Regions from separate parts of the Streptomyces sp. NPDC003034 genome, predicted to be linked through region 1. Evidence: predicted binding sites of a transcription regulator. Region 1 holds the regulator's gene; the other holds the start of a gene.
The links. Region 1 encodes HrcA, which represses chaperone genes, less so after heat shock. Its sites were predicted from a motif close to TTNGCACTCNGNNNNNCNGAGTGCNAA; they were not measured.

Region 1 (15,131 bases):
TCGCGTGAACGATCGGAAGCAACAGGCCGGGGTCCGAGAACCAGCCTGCACCGAAGACGCTGTAGATCGCATCGAAGACCTTGTAGGTCTGCCCCAGGTACGCGAGCGCGTCGCCCTGGTGCAGCTCCATCCCGTCCACGTCGGCCCACCGGTCCCGGGCCTTGGCGAGCTGCTTGGGGGAGAGGTCGATGCCCACAACCTTCATACCGAGGGTGGCGAGATGGGCCGCGTTCCCGCCGGCACCACAGCCAAGGTCGAGTGCGGTCTCGCCCGGCTTCAATGCGAGTACGTCGGCTCCGGGGCCGTGGTCGGCGTACTGAGTCCAGTTGAACCATGTGGACTCGCCACGGGCGTTCGTCGTGCGCCGCTGGGGCTTGCTCTGCGCGTACTCGTCCCAGGCAGCACTACGGGTGTCAGACACTTCGGTTCCGTTCTCGTTCACAGGCACAGCCGCCCGGCGGCGTGGCCGGGCGGCTGTCTCAGGGGGCTACTTGTTCACGGGGCTGTCGGTGCATCCAGCGTGGCACTGCGAGCAGTCCGCCGCGCCCTCGTTGGGCCAAAACTCGGGGTCGATGGTGAACCCGGCCGCGCGGATCGCGGCCTTCGTCGTGACCATGGCGGCCCGGCCGGATCCAGGGTCCGAGCCGCCCTCGTCCTCGTCGGGCACGTGGTGGATGTAGTCCACGCCGAGGGCCCGGGAGAAGTCGAGGTAGGGAACGCTCCGCTTGAGGAACTGGTGCCAGAACCAATCCACGCGGAGCGACGGCGTCAGCGGCTCGTCGCTGGTCGTGGTGGTGGCCAGGTACGCCACCATCTGGTTCACGCCCCGCTCGCCCATCTCGTCGGTGAGGTCGGGCCAATCCTTCCGCACGTCCTTGATGAGCAGCGCCCGAAGCTGGGGGCTGATGAGGTTCAGAACCTCGATGCTGTCGTGCTGTGTGATCGTCACGTCTGTGCCTTCCTGGTCAAGGGACGACCTCGGGTCGGTCCCTGCGGATGGTGCGTGATCGGTGGTTCGACCACCCTGGGACGTTCCGGGGTGGTAGTCCGTGGGGGTCAGGGACCGACGCGTTCGACCAAGGCCACGTCCTCATACCTGCGGGCGAACGTGGGATGCCCGGTCAGGCCCGTGTGGGCCATGCAGTCGACGTCTACGGAGGCCACGTCCGTTATGGGTCCTGCGGTCCAGCCGCAGGCGCCGTCAAGGCACTGCGCGGACACGGTGACCTCACCCTGGGGGTGGCTGACGATGCGGTGGGTCACGTATCGGAGAAGCGTGCTCACTCGCGCCCCTTGGAGTCGGGGTGGGGGTGGCGGCGGATCTCCACGTTGCAGTCACTGACGCCGCTTCCGTCGCGCATGAGCCGGCTGTGGGACCGCTGTTTGGCCAGCGCTGCGCAGACATCGCATCCCTCGGCGGGGACCGGTTCACGCGCCACCCGCATCGGCAGCTCTACCGGCGCCGTCTGGTAGTCGGTCGGGCTTGTCATCTGCCTTGCCGTCCTCTCGCCGTGTCGTTCCCTGTCGATGGACCGATGTTCCCGCCACGGGAGGGACGGAACGACGACGCTTCGGGCGTCGCGTGGGCGTCACTCGGAGGGGTGTCAATGACGCCTCCGAGGGCGTCAATTGGGTGTCATTGGCTGTGACTTCGGTCTAGCTTTGACGTCATGACGACGGCCGCCATCGTGCCGAATGATGTGCTGCGGGCCGTGCGTATCGGCCTGCGCTTAAGCCAAGACGACTTTGCCAAGGCCCTGCGGAGGGCCGGGCAAGAACTCAGGGAGCCGAACGAAGCGTCGAAGCGTCTGGTACAGCGCTGGGAGTCGGGTACGAGCAGGACACCCCGGGGCGTGTACGCGAGGGCGTTAGAGCGGGTCACAGGCCGTCCGGTCGAAGCGCTGGGGTTCGCCCTGCCCGTACCGACGGCGCGGGTGCACGGAGACGCGACAGGAGGGCATGACATGGACGCGGGTGCGGAAGGGGTCGCGGCTGCTGTCGTGAGCTCCCAGACGGCCAAACAGACGGCTGACGAGACGTTCTCGGGGGTGTGGCTCAGCCGGTACGAGTTCTACTCGTCCAGCCGGTCCGACAGGTACGAGGGCAAGCACTACGTAGTGATCGTTCAGCACGGGAACCGGCTGACCGCTCAGAGTCTCCCCGGAGCGTCCAGCAACCCGGACAGCCCCCTCACGCTGGACCTGACCGTTGACCGCAACGTGGTCACCGGGTCGTGGGTGGAGCAGACGGCGGCAGATGGCTACTACAACGGGGCTCGCTACCACGGGGCCATTCAGCTGTTGGTCGAGCCGACCGGCCGCCGCATGGCGGGGAAATGGGTTGGCTTCGGTAAGGACTTTGACGTGAACACGGGGCCGTGGGAGCTGCGGCTTGTGGACCGGTCCACAAGCAAGGCGGCGCTGGAGCGGTATAGCCAACCGCCGGAGTGATCATGCGGTTCTCGCCCCAGATGTAGAGCGCAGGAATAAGGGACGCCCCGTCATCCGCCCGCGCGGTTGGCGGGGCTCTCTTGCGTCCGGACGCAAAGAAGCCCCCCAGTGGGGACCAGGGGGCTTCCACGCTGGTCAGCGTGGCGTACTAGCCAGCGTGCCGTGTCTGAGAGAAGTCACGAGGTGTGCCGCACTTTGCCGCGACTTGCGAACGCAGGCCGCGTGCGGCGCGGTGTGCCGGTCAGGAGCGGAAGAGAGGGCCCGCTGGGTCCTCACCGGCGATTCACATCGAGGGCTCAGCCCTGAAGGGAGGCAACCTTGGAGGCCAGCGCCGACTTCTTGTTGGCGGCGGCGTTCTTGTGGATGACACCCTTCGAGACGGCCTTGTCGAGCGCACGGGAGGCGTCGCGAGTGGCCACGGTGGCCTTCTCGACGTCACCGGCGACGACGGCCTCACGGGCCTTGCGGATCGCGGTCTTGAGCGAGGACTTGACGGCCTTGTTGCGCAGGCGCGCCTTCTCGTTCGTCTTGTTCCGCTTGATCTGGGACTTGATGTTCGCCACGAAAGAGCCTTTGCAGGTTCAGAGTTTGATCTTCGGATTGCGTCCCTCCCCCGGACTCAGTCCGGGGAGACCCCCGACTGAGAGGGCGTACGAGACACAGCTGCCCAGGCTACCAGGCACGATCCGGACGGCCCAAACCGAGCGCACTGCCCCGTCCATGGGACCATGGGAGTCTGCGTATGGATCCACATCGCCCCGACGAAAGCGGCGCGACGCGGACTCCCGCTCAGACCGACGCTTCGCCAACGCTTCCGACTGCGACCCGAGAATCAGGACACTGCGTGCCCGCGATCCCCAGCCACGTGCCCGAGCCGAGCCGTACCGACCCGGCGCTGATCCGCAACTTCTGCATCATCGCGCACATCGACCACGGCAAGTCGACCCTTGCCGACCGGATGCTCCAGCTCACCGGTGTGGTCGACCAGCGGCAGATGCGCGCCCAGTACCTCGACCGCATGGACATCGAGCGTGAGCGCGGCATCACCATCAAGTCCCAGGCCGTCCGGCTGCCCTGGGCGCCCAGGACGGGCGAGGACCAGGGCAGCACCCACATCCTCAACATGATCGACACCCCCGGGCACGTCGACTTCACCTACGAGGTCTCCCGCTCGCTGGCCGCCTGCGAGGGCACGGTCCTCCTGGTGGACGCCGCCCAGGGCATCGAGGCGCAGACCCTCGCCAACCTGTACCTGGCGATGGAGAAAGACCTCGCGATCGTCCCGGTCCTGAACAAGATCGACCTGCCGGCCGCCCAGCCGGAGAAGTTCGCCGAGGAGCTCGCGAACCTGGTCGGCTGCCAGCCCGAGGACGTCCTGCGGGTCTCCGCGAAGACCGGTCTCGGCGTGGACGCGCTGCTCGACAAGATCGTCGCCACGGTCCCGGCCCCGGTCGGCCCCAAGGACGCCCCGGCCCGCGCGATGATCTTCGACTCGGTCTACGACTCGTACCGCGGTGTCGTGACCTACGTCCGTGTCGTCGACGGCCAGCTCAACAAGCGCGAGCGCATCCGGATGATGTCCACCGGCGCCACGCACGAGCTGCTGGAGATCGGTGTCTCCTCCCCGGAGATGACCCCGGCCGACGGCATCGGCGTCGGTGAGGTGGGCTACATCATCACCGGCGTGAAGGACGTCCGGCAGTCCAAGGTCGGTGACACCATCACCAGCCTGCACGGCGGCGCGACCGAGGCGCTCGGCGGCTACAAGGACCCGAAGCCGATGGTCTTCTCGGGCCTGTACCCGCTCGACGGCTCGGACTACCCGGACCTGCGCGAGGCCCTGGACAAGCTGCAGCTCAACGACGCCGCGCTCGTCTACGAGCCGGAGACCTCGGCGGCGCTCGGCTTCGGCTTCCGCGTCGGCTTCCTCGGCCTGCTGCACCTGGACGTGGTCCGCGAGCGCCTGGAGCGCGAGTTCGGCCTGGACCTGATCGCCACCGCCCCCAACGTGGTCTACCGCGTGGTCCTGGAGGACGGCAAGGAGGTCACGGTCACCAACCCGAGCGAGTTCCCCGAGGGCAAGATCTCGGACGTGTTCGAGCCGGTCGTGCGGGCCACCGTGCTCGCGCCGACCGAGTTCATCGGCGCGATCATGGAGCTGTGCCAGAACCGTCGCGGCACCCTCCTCGGCATGGACTACCTCTCCGAGGACCGCGTCGAGATCCGTTACACCCTGCCGCTCGCCGAGATCGTCTTCGACTTCTTCGACCAGCTGAAGTCCAAGACGCGCGGTTACGCCTCCCTCGACTACGAGCCCACCGGCGAGCAGGCCTCCAGCCTGGTCAAGGTCGACATCCTGCTGCACGGCGACAAGGTCGACGCCTTCTCCGCCGTCACGCACAAGGACGCCGCCTACGCCTACGGTGTGCGCCTCGTCGCCAAGCTGCGCGAGCTCATCCCGCGGCAGGCCTTCGAGGTGCCGATCCAGGCTGCCGTCGGCTCGCGGGTCATCGCCCGCGAGACCATCCGCGCCATCCGCAAGGACGTCCTCGCCAAGTGCTACGGCGGTGACATCTCCCGTAAGCGGAAGCTGCTGGAGAAGCAGAAGGAAGGCAAGAAGCGGATGAAGATGGTCGGCTCGGTGGAGGTCCCGCAGGAGGCCTTCATCGCCGTCCTCTCCAGCGACGAGTCCGGCGCCAAGAAGAAGTAGCCCTGTGCAGCCTTGCGGTGAGTGGCGCCTGGGCGCCGCGCGGCGCGAGGACGCGAGCAGGCCCCCGTGCACCGGCGCGGGGGCCTGTTTCGTTATGAATCGGCCGCTCGCGGACTCTTACGCACCAGGCGGAGGGCCCCTAGTCTGATCACTGCTCGATGGTTACTCGCCAGTTACAAGCCCTGAGTCAGCGCACCGGAGCATGAGCCGTCACGACAGCCCAGCCCGCGTGGTCCCGGAGGACGTCCGTGAGCGACACACAGACCTTGATCGAGAACCGCCCGCCCACCGTGGCGGCCCTCTTCCTTGAGCGCGTCGCCGCCACGCCGAACGCGGAGGCGTACCGGTTCCCGGTGCCGGCCGCCGGCGGCGAGGGCGCTCCCGACGACTGGAGGTCGCTCAGCTGGGGACAGGCGGCCGAGCGGGTCTTCGCCATCGCCGCCGGGCTGATCGACCTCGGGCTGCGAGCGGAGGAGCGCGTCGCGCTCGCCTCCAACACCCGGGTGGAGTGGATCCTCGCCGACCTCGGCGTGATGTGCGCGGGCGCCGCGACCACCACCGTCTACCCGAGCACCAATGCGGAGGAGTCGGCGTACATCCTCGCGGACTCGGCCAGCCGCGTGCTCATCGCCGAGGACGCGACGCAGCTGGCGAAGGCCCGCGCGCACCGCGCCGACCTTCCCGAGCTGGCGCACGTCGTCGTCATGAACACCGCCGACGCGGTGTCCGCCGAGGGCGACCCGGAGGGCTGGGTGCTGAGCCTCGCCGATCTGGAGAAGCGCGGTGCGGAGTACCTCGCCAAGCATCCCGAGGCGGTCAAGGAGCGGATCTCGGCCATCACCGCCGACCAGCTCGCCACCCTGATCTACACCTCCGGCACCACCGGCCGTCCCAAGGGCGTGCGGCTGCGGCACGACAGCTGGTCGTACATGGCCAAGGCGACGGTGGCGACCGGCCTGATCAACGCGGACGACGTCCAGTACCTGTGGCTGCCGCTGGCCCACGTCTTCGGCAAGGTGCTGACCTCCGGCCAGATCGAGGTCGGTCACGTCACCGCCGTCGACGGCCGCATCGACAAGATCATCGAGAACCTGCCGGTCGTCCAGCCGACGTACATGGCGGCCGTTCCGCGCATCTTCGAGAAGGTCTACAACGGGGTCGCGGCCAAGGCCCGGGCCGCGGGCGGCGCCAAGTACAAGATCTTCCTCTGGGCGGCGGGCGTCGCCCGCGAGTACGCCAAGGTCACCCAGGACAACTTCCGGCGCACCGGCCAGGCCACGGCGCCCTTCGGCCTCACCACCAAGCACAAGATCGCCGACACGCTCGTCTACTCCAAGCTCCGCGAGGCCTTCGGCGGCAAGCTGCGCGCCGCCGTCTCCGGCTCCGCCGCCCTGGCCCCCGAGATCGGCTACTTCTTCGCGGGCGCCGGCATCCACATCCTGGAGGGCTACGGCCTGACGGAGTCCAGCGCCGCATCCTTCGTCAACCCGGGCGAGGCCTACCGCACCGGCACCGTCGGCAAGCCGCTCCCCGGCACCGAGGTCCGGATCGCCGACGACGGCGAGATCCTGCTGCGCGGCCCCGGCATCATGCAGGGCTACCACAACCTGCCCGAGAAGACCGCCGAGGTCCTGGAGCCGGACGGCTGGCTGCACACCGGCGACATCGGCGAGCTCTCCCCGGACGGCTACCTGCGCATCACCGACCGCAAGAAGGACCTGATCAAGACCTCCAACGGGAAGTACGTCGCCCCGGCCGAGATCGAGGGACGGTTCAAGGCGATCTGCCCGTACGTGTCGAGCATCGTGGTGCACGGCGCGGACCGGAACTTCTGCTCGGCGCTGATCGCGCTGGACGGCCCGGCGATCCTGGGCTGGGCCGCCGAGCACGGCCTGGAGGGCAAGACGTACGCGGAGGTCGTGGCGGCGCCGGAGACCACGCGGCTCATCGAGACGTACGTGCAGACCCTGAACGAGGGCCTGCAGAAGTGGCAGACGGTGAAGAAGTTCCGGCTGCTGCCGCGGGACCTGGACGTGGAGCACGGTGACCTCACGCCGAGCCTGAAGCTGAAGCGGCCCGTGGTCGAGCGCGAGTTCAAGTACCTGATCGACGAGATGTACGAGGGATCCCTGGAGGCGTAGCGCTGGTCACGGCGGGTCGGGTGCGCGGCCTGGAGGGGCCGGGCCCGGCCCGTCCAGGCCCCCCCGCAGGTGGCGGGGCCGGCGGGGCCGGGGGAGCCGGCGGGTGCGGGACAATGGGTGCATGCCTTCCGCACTGCCCGACGGTGAACCCATGCCCGCAGACGGCTCGCTGCCGTCGCACGCCCTGGCGGGAGCCGCCGAGCGGCCGCTCGGCTTCTACCTGCACGTCCCGTACTGCGCCACGCGCTGCGGGTACTGCGACTTCAACACCTACACGGCGACCGAGCTGCGGGGCACCGGAGGCGTGCTCGCCTCGCGCGAGAACTACGCCGACACCCTGATCGACGAGGTCCGCCTGGCGCGCAAGGTCCTGGGGGACGATCCGAGGGCCGTGCGCACCGTCTTCGTGGGCGGGGGCACGCCGACGCTGCTGCCCGCGGGTGACCTCGTACGGATGCTCGCCGCGATCCGGGAGGAATTCGGCCTGGCCGACGATGCCGAGATCACGACGGAGGCCAATCCGGAGTCGGTGGATCCGCGGTACCTGGCGGAGCTGCGCGCGGGTGGCTTCAACCGCGTCTCCTTCGGCATGCAGAGCGCGAAGCAGCACGTCCTGAAGGTGCTGGACCGCACGCACACGCCGGGACGCCCGGAGGCGTGCGTCGCGGAGGCGCGGGCGGCGGGCTTCGAGCACGTCAACCTGGACCTGATCTACGGGACGCCGGGCGAGAGTGACGAGGACTGGCGGACCACGCTCTCGGCGGCGCTGGGGGCCGGTCCGGACCACATCAGCGCGTACGCCCTGATCGTGGAGGAGGGCACTCAGCTGGCCCGCCGGATCCGTCGCGGCGAGGTCCCGATGACAGACGACGACGTGCACGCCGACCGCTACCTGATCGCGGACTCGGTCATGGCGGGGGCCGGCTACTCCTGGTACGAGGTGTCGAACTGGGCCACCTCGGAGGCGGGGCGCTGCCTGCACAACGAGCTGTACTGGCGCGGGGCCGACTGGTGGGGCGCGGGGCCGGGCGCGCACTCGCACGTGGGCGGGGTGCGGTGGTGGAACGTGAAGCATCCGGGTGCGTATGCCGCCGCGCTGGCGGAGGGGCGCTCTCCCGGCGCCGGGCGGGAGCTGCTGTCGCAGGAGGACCGGCGGGTGGAGCGGATCCTGCTGGAGCTGCGGCTGGTGGACGGCGTGCCGTTGTCGCTGCTCGCGCCGGCGGGTTTCGCGGCGGCGGGGCGCGCGCTCGCGGACGGGCTGCTGGAGGCCGCGCCGTATGCCGCCGGGCGGGCCGTGCTGACGCTGCGCGGGCGGTTGCTGGCCGACGCGGTGGTCCGCGACCTGGTGGACTAGCCCCGGGCGCTGCCCGGCTGCTTGCTGGGGGCTCTGCCCCCAGACCCCCGCGCCTCAATCGCCGGCGGGGCTGGATGGCGGCGGCTCGTCGGGCGCGACCCGGGCCCCCGGGGCCCCAAACGCCGCCGGGGCGGGACTGGCTATGGGGCCGTTACGAAGTCGATCAGTTCTTCGACGCGGCCCAGGAGGGTTGGTTCCAGGGCGCGGTACGAGGTCACGTGGGACAGGATGTGCTGCCAGGCGGCTCCCGTGTTGGCCGGCCAGCCCAGGGACCGGCAGACGCCCGTCTTCCAGTCCTGGCCGGGCGGGATCACCGGCCAGGCCGCGATGCCCAGCGCCGACGGCTTCACCGCCTGCCAGACGTCCACGTACGGGTGGCCGACGATCAGGACGTTGGGCGAGGTCACCGACGCCGCGATACGGGACTCCTTCGAGCCCGGCACCAGGTGGTCCACCAGGATGCCCAGGCGGGCGTCCGGCGCCGGGGCGAACTCCGCCACGACGGCCGGGAGGTCGTCGATGCCCTCCAGGTACTCCACCACCACGCCCTCGATCCGCAGGTCCTCGCCCCAGACCCGCTCCACCAGCTCCGCGTCGTGGCGGCCCTCGACATAGATCCGGCCCGCGCGCGCCACCCGCGCCCGCGCGCCCGGTACGGCGATCGAGCCGGAGGCCGTCCGGGCCGCGGCCGCGGGGCTGCCGCGCCGCGGGCGGGTCAGCGTCACCACCGCCCCCTCCAGCAGGAAGCCCCGCGGCTCCATCGGGAACACCCGCCGCTTGCCGAAGCGGTCCTCCAGGGTCACCGTGCCCGCCTCGCAGGCCACCACCGCGCCGCAGAAATCCGTACCCGCCACCTCGATGACCAGGCCCGGTTCCGCCGCCACCTCGGGCACGGCCTTGGGGCGCTTCCACTGCGGGGTCAGGTCGGGGGAGTACTCGCGCATCCGGCCGACAGTAGGAGAGCCGGACCGCTCACGCCTCCGACACGCCGAAACGGGCCGCCAGTGTGGCGCGTTGCGCACGGACGAAGTCCGCCGGGACCACCGCTCCGTGACCCGGCACGTACAGCGCGTCGTCGCCGCCCAGGGACAGCAGCCGGTCGAGAGCGGCGGGCCACTGCCCTGGTACGGCGTCCGGCCCCGCCTGCGGTGGGCCGGACTCCTCGACCAGGTCCCCGCAGAAGACCACCTCCCGCTCACCCGGCACGAAGACGGCCAGGTCGTGCCCGGTGTGGCCCGGCCCCACATTGGCCAGGAGCACCTGCACCCCGCCCAGCTCCAGCGTCCACTCGCCCGACACCGGATGCCGGGGCAGCACGAGCATCTCCACGGCTTCGGCCGCCTCCCGCTCCGCCAGCCCGTGCCGCACGGCGGAGTCCCGCAGCGCCTCCCGGTCGGCCGCCAGCAGGGAGTCCAGGCCGACCGCCCCGTACACCTCGGCCCCGGCGAAGGCGGCAGCGCCCAGTACATGATCGAAATGTCCGTGGGTGAATGCGATATGGGTCACGCGCCGGCCGGTCAGCCGCTGCGCCTCGGCCCGGATCCCCGCCCCTTCCCGCAGGGACGAGCCGGGATCGACCAGGAGGACCGAATCGTCGCCCGCCACCAGCCCCACGGTGCAGTCCCACACCGGCAGCCGACGCCGGCCGGCGCGTCCGGTCAGCCGTTCCCAGCCCGCCTCTTCCCAACGCACGTCCATGCGACGACGCTACCTTGGCGGGCCGCCCTTGCTAGGGGCGTACCGCACGGCCGTACACTGAGCGGGGATCGCTGGCACTCGAACGCTCAGAGTGCCAACGAAGCGAAGACCGCGGAAGACCGGCGACGACAACACGCAACACAGGTGGAGGTGTGCGCGATGCTCAGCGAACGCAGACTCGAAGTGCTGCGCGCCATCGTCCAGGACTACGTCGGGACGGAGGAGCCGGTCGGCTCCAAGGCGCTCACCGAGCGGCACCGGCTCGGCGTCTCGCCCGCCACCGTGCGCAACGACATGGCCGTGCTGGAGGAGGAGGGCTACATCGCCCAGCCCCACACCAGCGCCGGCCGGATCCCCACCGACAAGGGCTACCGCCTCTTCGTCGACAAGCTGGCGGGGGTCAAACCGCTGTCCTCGCCCGAGCGCCGGGCCATCCAGAACTTCCTCGACGGCGCCGTCGACCTCGATGACGTGGTCGGCCGTACGGTGCGGTTGCTCGCCCAGCTCACCCGGCAGGTCGCGGTCGTGCAGTACCCCTCGCTGACGCGCTCCACCGTGCGCCACGTCGAGCTGCTGTCGCTGGCCCCGGCCCGGCTGATGCTCGTACTGATCACGGACACCGGACGTGTCGAGCAGCGGCTGATCGACTGCCCGAGCCCCTTCGGGGAGACCTCGCTGGCGGACCTGCGGGCCCGGCTCAACAGCCGGGTCGTCGGCCGCCGTTTCACCGATGTGCCCCCGCTCGTCCAGGACCTCCCCGAATCCTTCGAGGCGGAGGACCGCGGCACCGTCTCCACCGTGCTCGCGACGCTCCTCGAAACCCTGGTCGAGGAAGCCGAGGAACGGCTGATGATTGGCGGTACCGCCAATCTCACCCGCTTCGGACACGATTTTCCCCTGACCATCAGGCCGGTGCTCGAAGCGCTGGAGGAGCAGGTCGTGCTCCTCAAGCTGCTCGGCGAGGCCAATGAGTCGGGAATGGCCGTACGGATCGGGCATGAGAATGCCTACGAGGGACTGAACTCCACGTCGGTCGTCTCGGTCGGTTACGGTTCGGGCGGCGAAACAGTCGCCAAACTCGGCGTGGTCGGACCGACCCGCATGGACTACCCCGGAACGATGGGAGCGGTACGCGCAGTGGCACGTTACGTCGGACAGATCCTGGCGGAGTCGTAAGTGGCCACGGACTACTACGCCGTTCTCGGCGTGCGCCGCGACGCATCGCAGGACGAGATCAAGAAGGCCTTCCGCCGCCTCGCGCGTGAACTTCACCCGGATGTGAATCCGGACCCGAAGACGCAGGAGCGTTTCAAGGAGATCAACGCGGCTTACGAGGTGCTCTCGGACCCGCAGAAGAAGCAGGTCTACGACCTCGGCGGCGACCCGCTGTCCTCCTCCGGCGGCGCCGGCGGCGGAGCGGGTGGCTTCGGAGCGGGTGGCTTCGGCAACTTCTCCGACATCATGGACGCCTTCTTCGGCCAGGCCTCGCAGCGCGGCCCGCGCTCGCGGACCCGGCGCGGCCAGGACGCCATGATCCGCCTCGACCTGGAACTGGACGAGGCGGCCTTCGGGACGACCAAGGACATCCAGGTCGACACGGCCATCGTCTGCACCACCTGCTCCGGTGAGGGTGCCGCTCCCGGTACCTCGGCGCAGACGTGTGACATGTGCCGTGGCCGCGGTGAGGTCTCGCAGGTCACCCGGTCCTTCCTGGGCCAGGTCATGACCTCCCGCCCCTGCCCGCAGTGCCAGGGCTTCGGCACCGTGGTCCCGACCCCGTGCCCCGAGTGCGCGGGCGACGGGCGGGTCCGCTCCCGCCGCAGCCTGACGGTCAAGATCCCGGCCGGTGTCGAGAACGGCACCCGGATCCAGCTCGCGGGCGAGGGCGAGGTCGGCCCCGGCGGCGGCCCCGCCGGTGACCTGTACGTGGAGATCCACGAGCTGCCGCACCCGACCTTCCAGCGTCGCGGGGACGATCTGCACTGCACGGTGACCATCCCGATGACGGCGGCCGCCCTGGGCACCAAGTGCCCGCTGGAGACGCTGGACGGCATGGAGGAGATCGACATCCGGCCCGGTACCCAGTCCGGCCAGTCGATCCCGCTGCACGGGCGCGGCGTCACCCACCTGCGCGGTGGCGGGCGCGGCGACCTGATGGTCCACGTCGAGGTGACCACCCCGTCCAAGCTGGACGCCCAGCAGGAGGACCTGCTGCGCCAGCTCGCGAAGCTGCGCGGTGAGGAGCGGCCGCTGGGCCAGTTCGCGCCGGGGCAGCAGGGTCTGTTCAGCCGGCTGAAGGACGCGTTCAACGGCCGCTGACCGGCCTGGCACCATGCGTACGAGCCCGGCCCGGGGACGCCCCGGACCGGGCTCGACGCATGATCCGGCACGCGCCCGGAAGCGGACTATGCCAGGCGAATGCCATGATTCGGTCCCGTGAGCGGGACATGGCACGATGCACTCCATGTCCACCGCACCGAACGGTCTCTCCCCCTACCCGATCGTGCAGGCTCCCATGGCGGGCGGCGCCTCCTGTCCGCCGCTCGCCGCCGCGGTGTGCGAGGCGGGCGGGCTCGGCTTCCTCGCCGGGGGCTACAAGACCGCCGACGGCATGTACCAGGAGATCAAGCGGTTGCGCGCGCTCACCCGCCGCCCCTTCGGCGTGAACCTCTTCATGCCGCAGACCGGTTACGTGGATCCCGCCGCCGTCGAGGCGTACCGGGGGCAGCTGGCCGGCGAGGCGAGCTGGTACGACATCTCCCTCGCCGCCGAGGACATCATCGGCACCAGCGACGACGGCTACGACGCCAAACTCGCCATCCTCACCGAGGACCCGGTCCCGGTCGTCTCCTTCACCTTCGGCTGTCCCACGCCCCAGGCGCTCGCCCGCCTGCGCGAGGCCGGTACGTACACGGTGGTCACCGTGACCTCCGTCGACGAGGCCCGGGCGGTGCAGGACGCGGGCGCCGACGCGGTCTGCGTCCAGGGCGTGGAGGCGGGCGGCCACCAGGGCACCCACCGCGACGACCCGCAGGCCGACGGCACGGCGTCCATCGGGCTGCTCGCGCTGGTCGCCCAGGTACGCGAGGCGGTCGCCCTCCCGATCATCGCGGCGGGCGGCCTGATGCGGGGCTCCCAGATCGCCGCGCTGCTGGCGGCGGGGGCCGGGGCGGCGCAGCTCGGCACGGCCTTCCTGGCCTGCCCGGAGTCGGGGGCGGACCCGCTGCACAAGAAGGCGCTGACGGATCCGCTGTTCGTCCGTACCGAACTGACCAGGGCCTTCTCCGGGCGGCCGGCCCGAGGCCTGGTCAACCGCTTCATGCGGGAGCACGGGCCGTACGCCCCGGCCGCCTATCCGCAGGTCCACCACCTGACCTCGGGGCTGCGCAAGGCGGCCGCCGCGGCCGGGGACCCGCAGGGGATGGCGCTGTGGGCGGGCCAGGGCCACCGGCTGGCGCGGGCGCTCCCGGCGGGGGAACTGGTCGAGGTACTGGCGGCCGAACTGGGCCAGGCACAGAGAGCGTTGCGAGACATGCAGATGAGGAGCGCGTCATGACCGCCCCCGTGTTCGTGGTCGAAGAGGTCCCCTCGGGGCCGGAATTCGTCCTGGACGGCCCCGAGGGCCGGCACGCGGTCTCCGTGAAGCGGCTGAATCCGGGTGAGGCGCTGGTCCTCACGGACGGCCGGGGCGCCTGGGCGCAGGCGGTGGTGAAGTCGGCCGAGGGCAAGGACCGCCTGACCGTGTCGGTGTCCGCGACCGGGAGCGAACCGCTGCCCGCCGTCAGCATCACGGTGGTACAGGCGCTCCCCAAGGGGGACCGCGGCGAGCTGGCCGTCGAGACGATGACCGAGACGGGCGTGGACGCGATCGTGCCGTGGCAGGCCTCGCGCTGCATCACGCAATGGCGCGGCGACCGCGGCGCGAAGTCCCTGGCCAAGTGGCGGGCCACGGCCCGGGAGGCGGGCAAGCAGTCCCGCCGGGTCCGCTTCCCCGAGGTGGCCGAGGCCCTGTCCACGAAGCAGGTGGCCGCACTGCTGGCCGGCGCCGACCTGGCGATGGTCCTCCACGAGGACCGTGACACGCCCTCGCAGGCCCTGGCCACCGCCGAGCTCCCGGCCACGGGCTCGATCGTGCTGGTCGTCGGCCCGGAGGGAGGCGTCTCCCCGGAGGAGCTGGCCGCCTTCGCCGCGGTCGGAGCCCTCCCGTACCGGCTGGGGGCCTCGGTGCTGCGGACCTCCACGGCCGGTACCGCCGCGGCGGCGGTCCTGCTGGCGCGGACGGGGCGCTGGTCCTGACCGGCGCCCGCCCTGACCTGGGCGCCTGCTGGACGGCGCGGGCCCTGACCTGCGCGGCCTGCTGAACCGGCGAGCCCCCTGACCCGCGCCCTCTGACCTGCGCCCCTCACCGGCTTGGCCGTTGACCGGTTCGGCCGTTGACCGGCGCGCGGCCGGGCGGCGCCCGCCGACCGGCCCCCGGGTGGATACGATGCCCGGACCGATCACCGTCACGGGAGGCGAAGCAATGGCCGGGGAACCGCAGGCCGACTGCCTGTTCTGCAAGATCGTCACAGGGGAGGTCCCGGCGACCGTGGTCCGCGAGAGCGAGACGACCGTCGCCTTCCGCGACATCAACCCGCAGGCGCCCACGCACGTGCTCGTCATCCCCAAGGCCCACTACCCCGACGCCGCCGCGCTGGCGGCCGCCGAGCCGGCCATCGCCGCCGACGTGCTGCGCGAGGCCGGGCAGATCGCCGCGGACGAGAAGGTGGACGGCCACG
Region 2 (15,131 bases), on a different contig from region 1:
CGGGGTAAACGTACCGACAACTCGTCGGGAAGATATTGCGCTGGTGGCGGCCCGCGTGGTCCCATGGTACCGAGCGTTTCTTAGGTATGCCTAAGTTCGGCGTCCCGGGCCCAGGAGGCAGTCATGTCGGCACCAGCAGGAGCACAGCGCGAACCACGCCCGTCCGCCGTGTCGATGCGGGCGCTGCTCGCCGCTGGCGTGGCCGCCACCGCCGTCTCGACGCCGCCCGCGCGGGCGCACGTACCGGATGCCGACGAGCCCGCCGAGGCCGGCCGCGCGGGGCTCGGCGGGAACGGCGCACAGGCCGCCCCGGAAACCGAAGCGGCCTGACGGGACCGGTGTCCCCCGTGCGGGTTTGGCGTACGGGGTCCTCCGTACGGGTGAGAGTGAGCCGTACGGCCGGGACCTCAGGGAAGGACGACGACCTTCGAGTTGATCGTCGCGAAGGCCCACATGGCGTCGGCGTCGGCCCGCGACATGCGCACGCCGCCGGTCCTCATGTTCGGATCGGGCGCGGGCGTCGCGCCGTCCACGCGGGCGCTGAAGCCGACCGCCACGCCCTCCGTGACGGCGAACCGCACGACGTGCTCGATCGGCACCCCGTCCGAGCCGGTGACCGCGCCCGAGCGCGAACCGACCGTGTAGGTCCCGGGCTTGGGGTGCACCGTGCTCGGCACCACCGGGAACGACTTCGGCTCCTGCCCGGCCTCGCCCACCAGCCACACCCGCTTCTGGCTCACGGAGTACACGACGCGCACCCCGGTGCCGGAGCCGGGCGGTACGGGCGCCGGCTTGGCCGGGTCCTGCTGGGCGGCGGGCTGGCTCGGCGCGACGACCGGGGCCTGCGGGGCCGCCTGCGCGGGGGGCGCCGGCGCGGTCGCGGAGGCCTGGTAGCCGAGGAAGCCGACCGCGGCGAGTGCCGCCACGGTGAGCCCGGCCACGATTCCCGAGCTGCTGCGTGCCACCTTGCTCCACCTCTCCGCGCCTGTCCCGCGCCGCCTGGTGGGCACCTCGCGGGTACCCCGGTCGAAAGGTAGCAGCCGGGGTGCGTCCAGACCGGCCGCGAAGGGCCGGCGGGTGGGAGTCGTAGGCTGTTCGCGTGCTCCTGCTCGCTGTAGATACCGCCACGCCCGCCGTCACCGTCGCCCTGTACGACGGCGAGACCGTCCTCGCCGAGTCGCATCAGGTCGACGCCCGCCGCCACGGGGAGCTGTTGCTGCCCTCCGTGGACCGGGTCCTCGCCGAGGCCGGGCTGAAGCTCGATGCCGTCACCGGCATCGTCGTCGGAGTCGGCCCCGGCCCCTACACCGGGCTGCGCGTCGGCCTCGTGACCGCCGCCACCTTCGCCGCCGTGCTCGGCGTGCCCGTGCACGGCCTGTGCACCCTCGACGGCCTCGCGTACGCCGCGGGGACCGCCGGGATCGAGGGGCCCTTCGTCGTCGCCACCGACGCACGGCGCAAGGAGGTCTACTGGGCGCGGTACGAGGACCCCCGCACGCGCGTCGGCGAGCCCGCCGTGGACCGCCCCTCCGACATCGCCGAGCAGGTCGCCGGGCTGCCCGCGGTGGGCCAGGGCGCCTTCCTGTACCCCGGGGTGTTCCCGGACGCGCGGGCGCCCGAGCACCAGTCGGCCGCCGCGCTGGCCGCGCTGGCCGCCGAACGGCTGGCGGCCGGGGTGCCGTTCGAGAACGCCGAGGGTCTGAACCCGGCCCCCCTCTACCTGCGCCGCCCCGACGCGCAGGTGCCCAAGAACTACAAGGTGGTCACCCCGCAGTGACGGCCGCCGCTGACCTCGTCGTGCTGCGCGAGATGCGCTGGTGGGACATCGGGCCCGTGCTGGAGCTGGAGCGGGAGCTCTTCCCCGAGGACGCCTGGTCCGCCGGCATGTTCTGGTCCGAGCTCGCCCACGCCCGCGGGCCGCGGGCCACCCGCCGCTACGTGGTCGCCGAGGACGGGACCGGCCGGCTGGTCGGCTACGCCGGGCTGGCCGCCGCCGGCGACCTGGCCGACGTACAGACCATCGCGGCCGCCCGCGACCAGTGGGGCACCGGGCTCGGCGCCCGGCTCCTGACCGACCTCCTGCGCGCCGCCAGCGCCTTCGAATGCGCCGAGGTGCTGCTGGAGGTGCGCGTGGACAACACCCGTGCCCAGAAGCTCTACGAGCGCTTCGGATTCGAGCCCATCGGCTTCCGCCGCGGCTACTACCAGCCCGGGAACGCCGACGCGCTCGTCATGCGACTGACCGACCCCGCACAAGCTAGAAGTGAGAGCAGTGAGAGCAATGGCTGACGAACCGCTCGTCCTCGGCATCGAGACCTCCTGCGACGAGACCGGCGTCGGCATCGTCCGGGGCACCACCCTGCTGGCGGACGCCATCGCGTCGAGCGTCGACGAGCACGCGCGCTTCGGCGGGGTCGTGCCCGAGGTCGCCTCCCGGGCGCACCTGGAGGCGATGGTCCCGACCATCGAGCGCGCCCTGAAGGAGGCCGGGGTCAGCGCCCGCGACCTCGACGGCATCGCCGTCACGGCCGGGCCCGGACTGGCGGGGGCCCTGCTGGTCGGCGTCTCGGCGGCCAAGGCCTACGCGTACGCGCTGGGCAAGCCGCTCTACGGCGTGAACCACCTCGCCTCGCACATCTGCGTGGACCAGCTGGAGCACGGGCCGCTGCCCGAGCCGACGATGGCGCTGCTGGTCTCCGGCGGGCACTCCTCGCTGCTGCTGGCTCCCGACATCACCTCCGACGTACGCCCGCTCGGCGCGACCATCGACGACGCGGCGGGCGAGGCCTTCGACAAGATCGCCCGCGTACTCCAGCTGGGCTTCCCCGGCGGTCCGGTCATCGACCGGCTCGCGCGCGAGGGCGACCCCAAGGCCATCAACTTTCCGCGCGGCCTCACGGGCCCGCGCGACGCGGCGTACGACTTCTCCTTCTCCGGGCTCAAGACGGCCGTCGCCCGCTGGATCGAAGCCAAGCGGAACGCCGGCGAGGAGGTGCCCGTGCGCGATGTGGCGGCGTCCTTCCAGGAGGCCGTGGTCGACGTGCTGACGCGCAAGGCCATCCGGGCGTGCAAGGACGAGGGCGTCGACCACCTGATGATCGGCGGCGGGGTGGCGGCCAACTCCCGCCTGCGGTCCCTCGCGCAGGAGCGGTGCGACGACGCCGGGATCATCCTGCGGGTGCCGCGGCCGAAGCTCTGCACCGACAACGGCGCGATGGTGGCGGCGCTGGGCGCGGAGATGGTCAAGCGGAACCGGCCCGCCTCGGACTGGAACATGTCGGCGGACTCCTCCCTGCCGGTCACGGAGCCGCACGTGCCGGGGGTCGCTCCCGCCGAGCCCCACGACCACGCCAACGCCAACGCCCACGGTCAGGGTCATGGGCACGGGCATGATCACGACCACGTGCACGAGCTGAGCAAGGACAACCTGTACTGATGAGCACGGTCGCGCTGATGTGGGAGGCCCGGGCCGCCGACGGCCGGGGCAACGAACTGCTGGAGTGGGCCCGCTCGCAGGTCCTCGCCCGGGAGCCGGTGCGCCGCGAGGTGTTCCGGGCCCCGCAGGACCGGGTGCTCGTGATCACCTGGTGGGATACGGACAAGGGGGTCCAGGCGGACCTGCCCGAACTGCCGGAGCCCTCGGCCGACTTGATCGCGCGGGCGGTGCACCGCTGGCGGTTCGAGTCGGTGGAGACGGGCCCGGACGCGGTCTAGACCGTTCGGACGGTCCCCTCCGGTCCGGACCGGTCCCAAGGGGACCGGTCCTGATCGGGATCACGGATGCTGCCCGGCCCCGTCCGCCCGCCTTGAGGTCCCGGCGGGGATTGCGGCATGCCCGGAAGGCGGGGCTATGGTCATGCCTGCGCCTGCGCCTGCTGCTGCGGGCGTGGGCCGGGGCGGACCGGGATCCGGCGGCCGACCGCCGGGTGCGCGCGCCGGGCGGAGCCTGCTCTGGCTGCCGGCTTCCCCGGGGCTGTGCGCGGCCGGGCTGTGGGTGGGCTTCGGGTTCCCGGAGCCGGCCCGGCCGGGCGAGGTGACGTACGGCGAACTCGCGTACCGCACGGGCCTCGGCCTGATCCTGTGCATCACCGGGCTGCTGGGCGCCGGGAAGGCGGGGTCGCGCTACCGCTGGGCGGTACGCGCCTTCCGCGGGCCTACGGCGTAGTGCCCGCATCGCAAGGCGGCGGGGCGCCCGGGTACGGGACGTACTCGGACGCAACGACAACCCGGGGGCCCTCCCTGCGGTAGCTGGGGGAGAGGTGGGGTGCCAGACGCCCGGGCCAGGCGGGACTGTGACGACAGGGCCTACGGGCTCGGACGCGCGGCCGCGGGCTCCGGCGCGGGAGCGGCCGCCGGTGAGCCGATCAGCATCGAGGGAGCCCCCGCCACCCGCGTCAGAAACACCGTCGCCGCGTTCGGCCCCTGCGGCTTGACCCTCCTGCGCAGCTCCTCCGGCTCGATCGCCGAGCCGCGCTTCTTCACGGTCAGGACGCCCACACCGCGTTCGCGCAGCAGCGCCTTGAGCTTCTTCAGCCCGAAGGGCAGCACGTCGGTGATCTCGTACGCGGTCGCGTACGGGGTCGCGCGCAGCTCGTCGGCGGTGATGTAGGCGATGGTCGGGTCGATCAGTCGGCCGCCCAGCCGCTCGGCCACCTCGGCGACGAGGTGGGCCCGGATGACGGCGCCGTCGGGCTCGTAGAGGTAGCGGCCGACCGGCCCGGCCTGCGGGTCGGGCAGTGGATCGGCGGTGTGCAGGGCGCGCGGACCGGGCAGCAGGGTGGCGCGGACCGTCCCCGGCGAGGTCCCGAACCAGAGCACGGCCTCCTTGACGTCCCCGTGGTCGGAGATCCACTCGGCCTCGGCCCGCGCGGGCACGGCCTCGTGCGGAATGCCCGGGGCGATCTTGATGGCGGCGTGCGGCACCGTCCCGGCGGTGCGGACGGCCCAGGACAGCGGCGGCGAGTACGACTCCGGGTCGAAGACGCGCCCGCGCCCGCCCCGCCGGGCCGGATCGATGAAGACGGCGTCGTAGGCGCAGACGTCCACCTGGGTCACATCAGCCTCCCGGACCTCGATCAGCTCAGCCAGCCCGAGGGCCTCGGCGTTGGCCCGTGCGACGGCGACCGTCAGCGGGTCGTGGTCCACCGCCAGCACCCGGATGCCGAGCCGTGCCATCGCGAGGGCGTCACCGCCGATACCGCAGCACAGGTCGGCGAGGGAGCGTACGCCGAGGGCCGCGAGCCGCTGCGCGCGGTACGAGGCCACGGAGGCGCGGGTGGCCATCTCGCCGCCGCCGGGGGTGAAGTACATCCGGAAGGCGTCTTCGGCGCCGAACTTCGCCACCGCGCGCTGCCGCAGGCGGGCCTGCCCGAGCGCGGCGGAGACCAGGCCGGCGGGGTGCTCGCGGCGCAGCCGGGTGGCGACGGCGATCTCCTGGGCGGGGTCGTAGGCGCGGAGCGAATCGAGGAGGGCGCGGCCCTCGGGGGTGAGGAGGGCGGCGAAGTCTTCGGGGGTCACGGGACCCATTGTCGGCGACCGGCGACCGGCGACCGGCGACCGGCGACCGGCGACCGGCGACCGGGCGGGGTGGTCGGGGCGGGGTGGTCGGGCGGTGGGCGGTGTGGGCCACTGGAGGGAAGGTCGGCGGCCGCTCGCGGTGTCGTCGGGGGTCCGGGGCGTGTCCGGTGCCAGGATCCGCAGTTATGCAGCTAGTACGACAAAAGGAAGATAAGAAGCAACACGGTCACCGGTACGCGGCGCGCCCGCGCGGCCGGTTCGGGGTGACGGGAACGGCAGTGGTCGCGACTCTGCTCGCGGCCCTCGGTACGGCCTGCGGCTCGGCGGAATCCGGAGCACCGGACAAGGCCGAGAAGGTGAAGGCAGAGCAGGCGAAGGCGGAGAAGGCCGGCAAGGGCGCGGCCGGCGCGCTCGGCACCAAGGCGGAGCGGCTGAAGGCGGCCCAGCAGGCCCGCGTCCTCGCCGCGAAGAAGTGGGGCCTGGCCAAACTGCCGCTCGCCGCCCCGCCCGCGCCGAAGGAGAAGCCCGAGATCACCACCCGGGAGGGCTTCGAGGTGGAGGACGGCGAGAACCTGCCGCCGATCTTCACCACCGTCCCCACGGAGGACAAGGTCGTCTTCCTGACGATCGACGACGGCGCGGAGAAGGACCCCGAGTTCCTGAAGATGATGCAGGAACTGCAACTGCCGTACACGGCGTTCATCAGTGACTACCTCGTGCGCGAGGACTACGCCTACTTCAAGAAGATGCAGGCGGCGGGCGTCACCCTGAACAACCACACCCTGAACCACCGCTACATGCCGGCGCTGTCGTACGAGAAGCAGCGCCAGGAGATCTGCGGCATGCAGGACGTGATCCAGAAGCGGTTCGGCAAGCGGCCGACGCTCTTCCGGCCGCCGTACGGGAACTACAACGAGGACACGCTGCGCGCGGCGAAGTCCTGCGGCATCAAGGCGGCTCCGCTGTGGAACGCCGAGGTGTTCCCGAACCGGATGGACTACCGCGAGTGGGACCGGGACCTGCACCCCGGCGACATCATCCTCACGCACTTCCGGGGACGGGAGGACTGGAAGGGCACGATGCCCGACATGATCCGCCATCTCATGAAGACCGTCACGGACAAGGGGTATGCCGTGGCCCGCTTGGAGGACTATCTGTGAAGCCCGCGCGCCGGGCGGTAGCCGGAACCCCGGCCGCCGGCGCGCTCGCGCTGTCCCCGACGGGGTACGGGGACAGCGCGGACCCCGTCGCCCTGCTCCCCGCCCGCCCCTGCTCCCCGCCCGCCGCTACGCCGCCCGCTCCTACGCCGCCCGCGCCGGGGCGTTCTCGGTCGCCGCCGGGCCGGGGGCGTCCGCCTCGCGTTGGCGTTCCGCGCTGTCGCTGAGGCGCAGCAGCAGGGCGATCATGATCCAGTTGGCCAGGAGGGACGAGCCGCCCTTCGCCAGGAAGGGCAGCGCCTTGCCGGTCAGCGGGATGAGGCCCGTGACGCCGCCCGCGACCACGAAGACCTGGAGGGCCAGCGCCGAGCCGAGGCCCACCGCGAGCAGCTTGCCGAAGGGGTCGCGGGCGCCGAGCGCCATGCGCAGGCACCGCTGCACGAGGAGTCCGTAGAGGATCAGGACGGCCATGACCCCGGCCAGCCCGAGCTCCTCGCCGACCGTGGTGAGGATGAAGTCGCTGCGGCCCGCGAACTTGATCAGCTCCGGGTGGCCCATGCCGAGACCCGTACCGGACAGGCCGCCCGTGCCGAAACTGAAGAGCGCCTGGGCCGCCTGGTCCGAGTTGACCCCGGGCGGGCGGTTCGGCCAGTAGTACGAGAGCGGCTCCAGCCAGGCGGCCACGCGGGCCTTGACGTGCGGCTGCGTCGAGCCGACCACGAAGGCGCCCACCGCTGCCATGAGCACGCCGAACACGATCCAGCTGGTGCGCTCCGTGGCGACGTACAGCATGACCACGAAGACGCCGAAGAAGATCAGCGAGGTGCCGAGGTCGCGCTCGAAGACCAGCACGAGCATCGACACGATCCACACGGTGATGATGGGGCCGAGCTGGCGCATGGGGGGCAGCCGCATGCCCAGGAACCTGCGGCCCGTCAGCGCCAGGGAGTCGCGGTGCACGACCAGGTAGCCGGCGAAGAAGACCGCGATCATGATCTTCACGAACTCGCCGGGCTGGAGCGAGAAGCCGAAGAGGATGATCCAGCGCTTGGCGCCGTAGGTGTCCGCGCCGAAGAACGCCGGCGCGATCAGGAGCACCAGCGCGACGGCCATCGTGATGTAGATGAACCGCTGCAGCAGCCGGTGATCGCGCAGCAGTGCCACCAGCAGGATGCAGGCGGCCACCCCGACCACCGTCCACATCAGCTGTCCGGGCGCGTTCGCGTCCGAGTTGTACCGCTCGATGTACCCCTGGTCGAGCCGGTGCAGCAGGACCAGCCCCAGCCCGGTCAGCAGCATGGCGAGGGGGAGGATCAGCGGATCCGCGTAGGGGGCGAAGCGGCGCACGCCCAAATGCGCCACCAGCGACAGCAGGGTCAGGCTGATCGCGAATCCGGCGAGGTCGGGCGGCAGCTCGTCGTTCATCGCGAGGCCCGCGCAGGCGTGGCCGAACACGGCGATGACGACGACGAAGGCCAGCAGCAGCGCTTCGGTCCGGCGCCGGGTGCCCGCCGAGGTCACGGGCCTCAGTCCGCGCACGGGCCGCCGCCGTCCGTGGGGACGGGGCAGGTCGGCGGTGGTGGAGAGGCCCGGGGCGCCCGCCGTGATGAGGAAGTGGCGCCCGCTGCGTCGGGGCTTGCGGAAGCCTTGAGTCCGATCTGCTCGGCAATGAGGCGCTTTATCTTCATATCAACTACGACGACGAGGCCCGGCCCGTGGTTCCTGCGGGGTCGCCGCGCGCCGCCGCCGCACCCGGTGCCGAAAAAGATCAAGACCCGCCGAAACCCCCGGAAACACGGGCTGCGGGCCCGCTCCGCGCAACGCCCGAGGGGCGGGAATTGGCACTCCGCTTGACCGAGTGCTAATCGCCGGAATAGTCTCGCACCTGGCACTCGCCCCTGGTGAGTGCCAATAGCGACAGGGCAGGTCCGGCACCCGCGACGACGGATCGACCTGGTCGCCCCCTCAGACAGTTAACCCCGCATCTCCGAAGGGGGAGGTCGGATCGTGACGACCGCCAGCTCCAAGGTTGCCATCAAGCCGCTTGAGGACCGCATTGTGGTCCAGCCGCTCGACGCCGAGCAGACCACGGCCTCCGGCCTGGTCATCCCGGACACCGCGAAGGAGAAGCCCCAGGAGGGCGTCGTCCTCGCGGTTGGCCCGGGCCGCTTCGAGGACGGCCAGCGTCTCCCGCTGGACGTCAGCGTCGGCGACGTCGTGCTGTACAGCAAGTACGGCGGCACTGAAGTGAAGTACAGCGGCGAGGAGTACCTCGTCCTCTCGGCTCGCGACGTGCTCGCGATCGTCGAGAAGTAATTCGCTTACCAGTTTTGTTTGAGCTACGCCCCTGGTCACCCTGCTGATGCCGGGCGGCGAGGGGCGTAGTTCGTTCTAGGCGGTGGCGGTCGCGGTGAGCGGCCGAGGATCGCAACGAGAGGACTGAACCGCTCCCATGCCGAAGATTCTGAAGTTCGACGAGGACGCCCGTCGCGCCCTTGAGCGCGGCGTCAACAAGCTTGCCGACACGGTGAAGGTGACGATCGGCCCCAAGGGCCGCAACGTCGTCATCGACAAGAAGTTCGGCGCGCCGACCATCACCAACGACGGTGTCACCATCGCTCGCGAAGTCGAGCTGGACGACCCGTACGAGAACCTCGGTGCCCAGCTCGTGAAGGAGGTGGCGACCAAGACCAACGACATCGCGGGTGACGGCACCACCACCGCCACCGTGCTGGCGCAGGCGCTGGTCCGCGAGGGTCTGCGCAACGTCGCCGCGGGTGCCTCCCCGGCCGCCCTGAAGAAGGGCATCGACGCGGCTGTCAAGGCCGTCTCCGCCGAGCTCCTCGCCACCGCCCGTCCGATCGAGGACAAGTCCGACATCGCCGCCGTGGCCGCGCTCTCCGCGCAGGACCAGCAGGTCGGCGAGCTCATCGCCGAGGCGATGGACAAGGTCGGCAAGGACGGTGTCATCACCGTCGAGGAGTCCAACACCTTCGGCCTGGAGCTGGAGTTCACCGAGGGCATGGCCTTCGACAAGGGCTACCTCTCCCCGTACATGGTCTCCGACCAGGAGCGTATGGAGGCCGTCCTCGACGACCCGTACATCCTGATCAACCAGGGCAAGATCTCCTCCATCCAGGACCTCCTGCCGCTGCTGGAGAAGGTCATCCAGGCCGGCAGCTCCAAGCCGCTGCTGATCATCGCCGAGGACGTCGAGGGCGAGGCGCTCTCCACCCTCGTCGTCAACAAGATCCGCGGCACCTTCAACGCGGTGGCCGTCAAGGCCCCCGGCTTCGGTGACCGCCGCAAGGCGATGCTCCAGGACATGGCCACCCTCACGGGTGCCACCGTCATCGCCGAGGAGGTCGGCCTCAAGCTCGACCAGGCCGGTCTGGACGTACTGGGCACCGCGCGCCGCGTGACCATCTCCAAGGACGACACCACCATCGTCGACGGTGGCGGCAAGTCCGAGGACGTCGCGGGCCGCGTCAACCAGATCAAGGCCGAGATCGAGTCCACGGACTCGGACTGGGACCGCGAGAAGCTGCAGGAGCGCCTGGCGAAGCTCGCCGGCGGCGTCTGCGTCATCAAGGTCGGCGCCGCCACCGAGGTGGAGCTCAAGGAGAAGAAGCACCGCCTTGAGGACGCCATCTCGGCGACCCGCGCCGCGGTCGAGGAGGGCATCGTCTCCGGCGGTGGCTCCTCGCTCGTCCACGCCGTCAAGGTCCTCGCGGACAACCTGGGCCTGACCGGCGACGAGGCCACCGGTGTCGCGGTCGTTCGCCGCGCCGCGGTCGAGCCGCTGCGCTGGATCGCCGAGAACGCCGGCCTGGAGGGTTACGTCATCACCTCCAAGGTCGCCGAGCTCGACAAGGGCCAGGGCTTCAACGCCGCCACCGGCGAGTACGGCGACCTGGTCAAGGCCGGCGTCATCGACCCGGTCAAGGTCACCCGTTCCGCGCTGGAGAACGCCGCCTCCATCGCCTCCCTGCTGCTCACGACCGAGACCCTGGTCGTCGAGAAGCCGGCGGAGGACGAGGGCGACGCCGGTCACGGCCACGGTCACGGCCACAGCCACTGACGCTGTCGCCCGCACACGAGAGGCCCCCGGTCCGCCGTTTCGTACGGCGGGCCGGGGGCCTTCCCGTTGCCCGTGGGGGAGGACGGGGTCAGGCCGTCATCCCATCTGCTCCATCAGGCCCAGCTGCCGCATCACGTTCATGATGTCGTAGTGCCACCAGCCCTCGGCGATCATGCCGTCCTTACAGCGGAAGGTCGTCGAGCCGGTCGTGGTCACCTTCTTGCCGGTCGGCGCTTGACCCATGAACTCGCCCGTGTGCGTGGCGTTCCAGGTCCACAGGGTGGTGACGAAGTCGCCTTCGGCGATCTGGTGGTCCTTGGTGAAGGACATGTCGTCGAAAGAGGACCGCCACATGGCGAGGTCCGCCATCAGGCCGTCGATGCCCTCGGCCGCGGGGTCCGCCTTGAGGATGTCGTGGTCGACGTAGTCGGAGGCGAAGAGTTCCTCGGCCATGGAGCGGTCCCCCGTGGCGGCCAGCTCGTCGAACATCCGGGCGGCGAGCATCTTGTTGAGGTTCTCGTCGCGGACCACGTCCAAGTTGGTGAAGGTCGGCATCCCCTCGCACAGCGCCACCATCTCCTGGAACATCCTGTCCGTCTCCGGGAGGTGGGAGTTCTTCATGGCGTCTTCGTACGAGGGGAATTCGACCACGTCCACGTAGTGGTTCTCCGCGTCGCGGTCCCTGGCCACGATGCTGTGGGTAACCGTGCGCCTGCCCTGGCTCTGCGAGACGTACCGGTCCAGCAGCTGGTTGAGGTCGTCCTGCCGACTGGTCTTGTAATCGATTATCTGTACGAATGTCATGGCACCTCCCGGACTGGATGGGGCATGTCCATTTTAGGAGGATTTCACTCGTGTGGGGGTTTACTCGCGAGTTACCGGGGCCCGTACTTGCGGCCCGTGCGGGAGGTCACGCCGCCCAGGAGCCCGCGCGGCGTCAGCTTCACGACGCCCATCAGCGCCTTGTACCGGGGGTCGGGGACCGACACCGTCTTGCCCCGGGCCAGGTCGGCCAGGGCCGCGGCGACGAGCTTGTCGGCGTCCAGCCACAGCCAGTTGGGGATGTTGTCCGTCCCCATGCCGGCGCGCTCGTGGAACTCCGTCCGTACGAAGCCCGGGCACAGCGCCATCAGCCGTACCCCGGACCCCGCCAGGTCCTTCGCCGCGCCCTGGGTGAACTGCACGACCCACGCCTTGCTCGCGCCGTACGTGCCGCGCGGCACGAAGGCCGCCACCGAGGCCACGTTGATCACGCCGCCGCGGCCGCGCGAGCGCATCGGCCCGGCCGCCGCCGAGGTCAGCCGCAGGACCGCCTCGACGTGCACCTTCAGCATGGTGAGCTCATCGGCCATCGGGACTTCGAGGTAGCGGCCCTTGTTGCCGAAGCCCGCGTTGTTGACCAGCAGGTCCACCGGGTGCGTGCGGTCGGCCAGGCGCCGCTCCACCGCCGCGATGCCCTCCTCTGTGGAGAGGTCGGCGGCCAGTGTCCCGGCCTCGATGCCGTGCCGGTCGTGCAGTTCGGTGGCCTGCTCGCCCAGGCGCTTGTGGTCGCGCGCCACCAGCACCAGGTTGTGGCCCTGGGCGGCGAGCCGCCGGGCGAAGGCGGCGCCGATGCCCGCCGTGGATCCCGTAATCAACGCAGTCGTCATAGGCGCAACCTAGCCGCCCGCGATGTCAGGTCAGCGCGTGCCCGTGCTGCCGCGCGTACGCCAGCGCCTTTTCCCGGACCTCCGGCGCCAGTGCTTCGCCCGCCGCCAGGACTTGGGGCAGCAGCGCGCGCTCGGTGGTCCAGGCGCGGAACAGGAAGGCCGAGGTCACCCCGTGCGCCGGGCGGTGGGTGACCTCGACCCGGTCGCCGGGGGAGATCCGGCCCTCGCGGACCACCCGCAGGTACGCGCCCGGCCGCACCTCCCGGGTGAACCGCTTGACCCAGCCCCTCTCGCCCAGGGCGCCCTGGAAGGTCCGGCACGGGATGCGGGTGGAGGAGACCTCCAGCTCCAGTTCGGGGCCCACCCGCCAGCGCTCGCCGAGCAGCGCGCCGCTCAGGTCCATGCCGCTGGTCGTGAGGTTCTCGCCGAACAGGCCGGGCGGCAGTTCGCGGCCGAGCTCGCTCTCCCACCAGTCCAGGTCCTCGCGGGCGTACGCGTAGACGGCCTGGTGGTCGCCCCCGTGATGGCGGCGGTCGCACACGGCGTCGCCCTCCAGGCCGCTGCCGTGGCCGGTGTCCTTCGGGCCCGGGGCGAAGACGCGGACCGGCCCCTGGACGGGGGTCTTGCCGATGCCGGTCAGCCCTCCCCGCGCGTCGGTGTAGTCGACGGCCGTCGCACGGCCGGTGTTCACGGAGACCAGATGTATGGGCGGCATGGGAGGACACGCTAGCCGAGCGGCCCGGCCTCAAAGAGGGGAAATAATCTTCGCGTCCCACTCAAAGCAAGCCTTATGATTCGAGGGTGATCGAGGCACGTCATCTCCGGGTCCTGCGCGCTGTCGCCGGGACCGGGTCCTTCTCCGCCGCCGCCCGTGAGCTGGGCTGCACGCAGCCGGCCGTCTCCCAGCAGATGAAGGCGCTGGAGCAGTCCGCCGGCACCCCGCTGCTCATCCGCAGCGGCCGCGAGATGCGGCTCACCCAGGCCGGCGAGGCCCTGGTCCGGCACGCCGCCGGGATCCTCGCGGGGCTGACGGCCGCCGAGGAGGAGGTCGCGGCCATCGCCGGGCTGCGCGCGGGCCGGGTGCGGCTCGTGTCCTTCCCCAGCGGCAGCTCCACCCTGGTGCCGACCGCGCTCGCGGCGATGCGCGCCGCTCACCCGGGCACCCGTATCTCGCTGGTCGAGGCGGAACCTCCGCGTTCGGTGGAGATGCTGCGCGAGGGCGACTGCGACGTGGCCCTGGCCTTCCGCTACGCCGGGGACGGCGGCTCGGAAACCGCCGCCGAGTGGGAGGACCTCGTGGTGCGCCCGCTGCTGACGGACCGGCTCGTGGGGCTGGTCCCCGAGGGGCACCGGCTGACGGGGGCCGAGCGGGTGCGCATGGCGGAACTGGCGGACGAGCCGTGGATTGCCGGCTGCCCGCGCTGCCGCCGCCATCTGGTGGAGGTGTGCGAGGCCGCGGGATTCACCCCCCGCATCGACTTCGCCACCGACGACTACCCGGCGGTGGTCGGTCTGGTGGGGGCGGGGCTGGGCGTCGCGGTGCTGCCGGAGCTGGCGGTGGAGTCCGTACGGGCCAAGGGCGTGAGCACGGTCGTCGTGGAACCGGCCGTCGAGCGGGAGGTCGTGGCGCTGACCCTGCCCGACCTGGCCCGGGTGCCGGCCGTGGCGGCGACCCTGGCCGAGCTGGAGCGGGCCGCCACGCGCTGAGGCCGGGGCTCCCCCGGGGCCCGGGGAGCCGGCGCAGCCGAGCGGCAGGTGCGGCCGAACGCGTGACGCCCCGGGCCCGGCTGCGACTCGCCCGGGCGGATTGGTCCATCCGTGTGTCGGTCAGTGCGTTGAGGAAACGTTCCTTCGGTCGTTTCCGAGCCGGTCGGTGCGGTGGTCGGCGCGGTGACGGGTGCGGCGATCGGTGCGGTGGTCGGCGGCGGTCAGTGCGGTGCGATCGGTCCGATCGCACTCGACGCGGGGATCAGGCGATGCCGGGCGCGGCCCATCAGTTCCTCGCGCTCGTCCTCGGTGAGGCCGCCCCACACCCCGTAGGGCTCGCGGACGGCGAGTGCGTGCGCAGCGCATTCCGAACGCACCGGGCAACGCATGCAGACCTCTTTAGCCGAGGCCTCGCGCGCGCTCCTGGCCGCGCCCCGCTCGCCTTCCGGGTGGAAGAAGAGGGAGCTGTCGACCCCCCGGCAGGCAGCCAGCAGCTGCCAGTCCCAGAGGTCGGCGTTCGGTCCGGGGAGGCGGGAGAAATCTGCCATTGGTAGTCCTCTTGGTGCCGGTACTGAGGCGGATACGGTCCATGTCTCCACACCTACTGTCCTAGTAGATGTAAATATGACTCATTCGGAATCTAGCCTCAGACACATGCCAAACGGAAGGAAAGCCGCCAAATAGGGCATAGCTCCAGATGGAGGACAGCTGGCTTGTGGCGCCTGCGCCGTGTTCGCTTCCTCACGTAGAGTGCTGAAGGTGTCCGTCCGACCCGTAACTCTTTCGAGTGACCATCGTTGAGTGTGCGAAGGCGGTTGAACCAAGAAGTTCTCGGACAGGTGTCCGGGGGCATCGACCGCACAGGTGACGATACGTACCAGCCTGGAGGCTCAAGGTGACGCGCATCAGCAGCTGCGGAGGGCGGTCATGACATCCGTCCTCGTCTGCGACGACTCCCCGCTTGCCCGAGAGGCGCTCCGTCGCGCGGTTGCCACCGTGCCCGGCGTCGAGCGTGTGACG

Region 2: groES (co-chaperone GroES) is a predicted target of HrcA. The motif match lies at 8,513-8,539, and genes of this name have one in related genera.

The regions. Positions count from the first base shown of each region.
Region 1 covers NZ_JBSFTS010000002.1:381,850-396,980, forward strand. Annotated here, with positions in the region: gene ACWDX7_RS04060 (class I SAM-dependent methyltransferase) at 1-442, opposite strand, end outside; gene ACWDX7_RS04065 (hypothetical protein) at 488-949, opposite strand; gene ACWDX7_RS04070 (DUF7848 domain-containing protein) at 1,057-1,284, opposite strand; gene ACWDX7_RS04075 (hypothetical protein) at 1,281-1,490, opposite strand; gene ACWDX7_RS04080 (helix-turn-helix domain-containing protein) at 1,671-2,450, shown strand; gene rpsT (30S ribosomal protein S20) at 2,747-3,013, opposite strand; gene lepA (translation elongation factor 4) at 3,295-5,160, shown strand; gene ACWDX7_RS04095 (AMP-dependent synthetase/ligase) at 5,409-7,301, shown strand; gene hemW (radical SAM family heme chaperone HemW) at 7,423-8,655, shown strand; gene ACWDX7_RS04105 (DUF3097 domain-containing protein) at 8,796-9,599, opposite strand; gene ACWDX7_RS04110 (MBL fold metallo-hydrolase) at 9,628-10,353, opposite strand; gene hrcA (heat-inducible transcriptional repressor HrcA) at 10,513-11,529, shown strand; gene dnaJ (molecular chaperone DnaJ) at 11,530-12,672, shown strand; gene ACWDX7_RS04125 (nitronate monooxygenase) at 12,818-13,909, shown strand; gene ACWDX7_RS04130 (16S rRNA (uracil(1498)-N(3))-methyltransferase) at 13,906-14,649, shown strand; gene ACWDX7_RS04135 (histidine triad nucleotide-binding protein) at 14,876-15,131, shown strand, end outside.
Region 2 covers NZ_JBSFTS010000001.1:164,417-179,547, forward strand. Annotated here, with positions in the region: gene tsaE (tRNA (adenosine(37)-N6)-threonylcarbamoyltransferase complex ATPase subunit type 1 TsaE) at 1-8, shown strand, start outside; gene ACWDX7_RS00855 (hypothetical protein) at 124-330, shown strand; gene ACWDX7_RS00860 (L,D-transpeptidase) at 408-965, opposite strand; gene tsaB (tRNA (adenosine(37)-N6)-threonylcarbamoyltransferase complex dimerization subunit type 1 TsaB) at 1,100-1,777, shown strand; gene rimI (ribosomal protein S18-alanine N-acetyltransferase) at 1,810-2,289, shown strand; gene tsaD (tRNA (adenosine(37)-N6)-threonylcarbamoyltransferase complex transferase subunit TsaD) at 2,282-3,436, shown strand; gene ACWDX7_RS00880 (hypothetical protein) at 3,436-3,714, shown strand; gene ACWDX7_RS00885 (hypothetical protein) at 3,857-4,165, shown strand; gene ACWDX7_RS00890 (class I SAM-dependent methyltransferase) at 4,306-5,526, opposite strand; gene ACWDX7_RS00895 (polysaccharide deacetylase family protein) at 5,703-6,677, shown strand; gene ACWDX7_RS00900 (FtsW/RodA/SpoVE family cell cycle protein) at 6,819-8,213, opposite strand; gene groES (co-chaperone GroES) at 8,682-8,990, shown strand; gene groL (chaperonin GroEL) at 9,127-10,755, shown strand; gene ACWDX7_RS00915 (ester cyclase) at 10,852-11,559, opposite strand; gene ACWDX7_RS00920 (SDR family NAD(P)-dependent oxidoreductase) at 11,631-12,404, opposite strand; gene ACWDX7_RS00925 (MOSC domain-containing protein) at 12,430-13,110, opposite strand; gene ACWDX7_RS00930 (LysR family transcriptional regulator) at 13,206-14,111, shown strand; gene ACWDX7_RS00935 (WhiB family transcriptional regulator) at 14,333-14,659, opposite strand; gene ACWDX7_RS00940 (response regulator transcription factor) at 15,039-15,131, shown strand, end outside.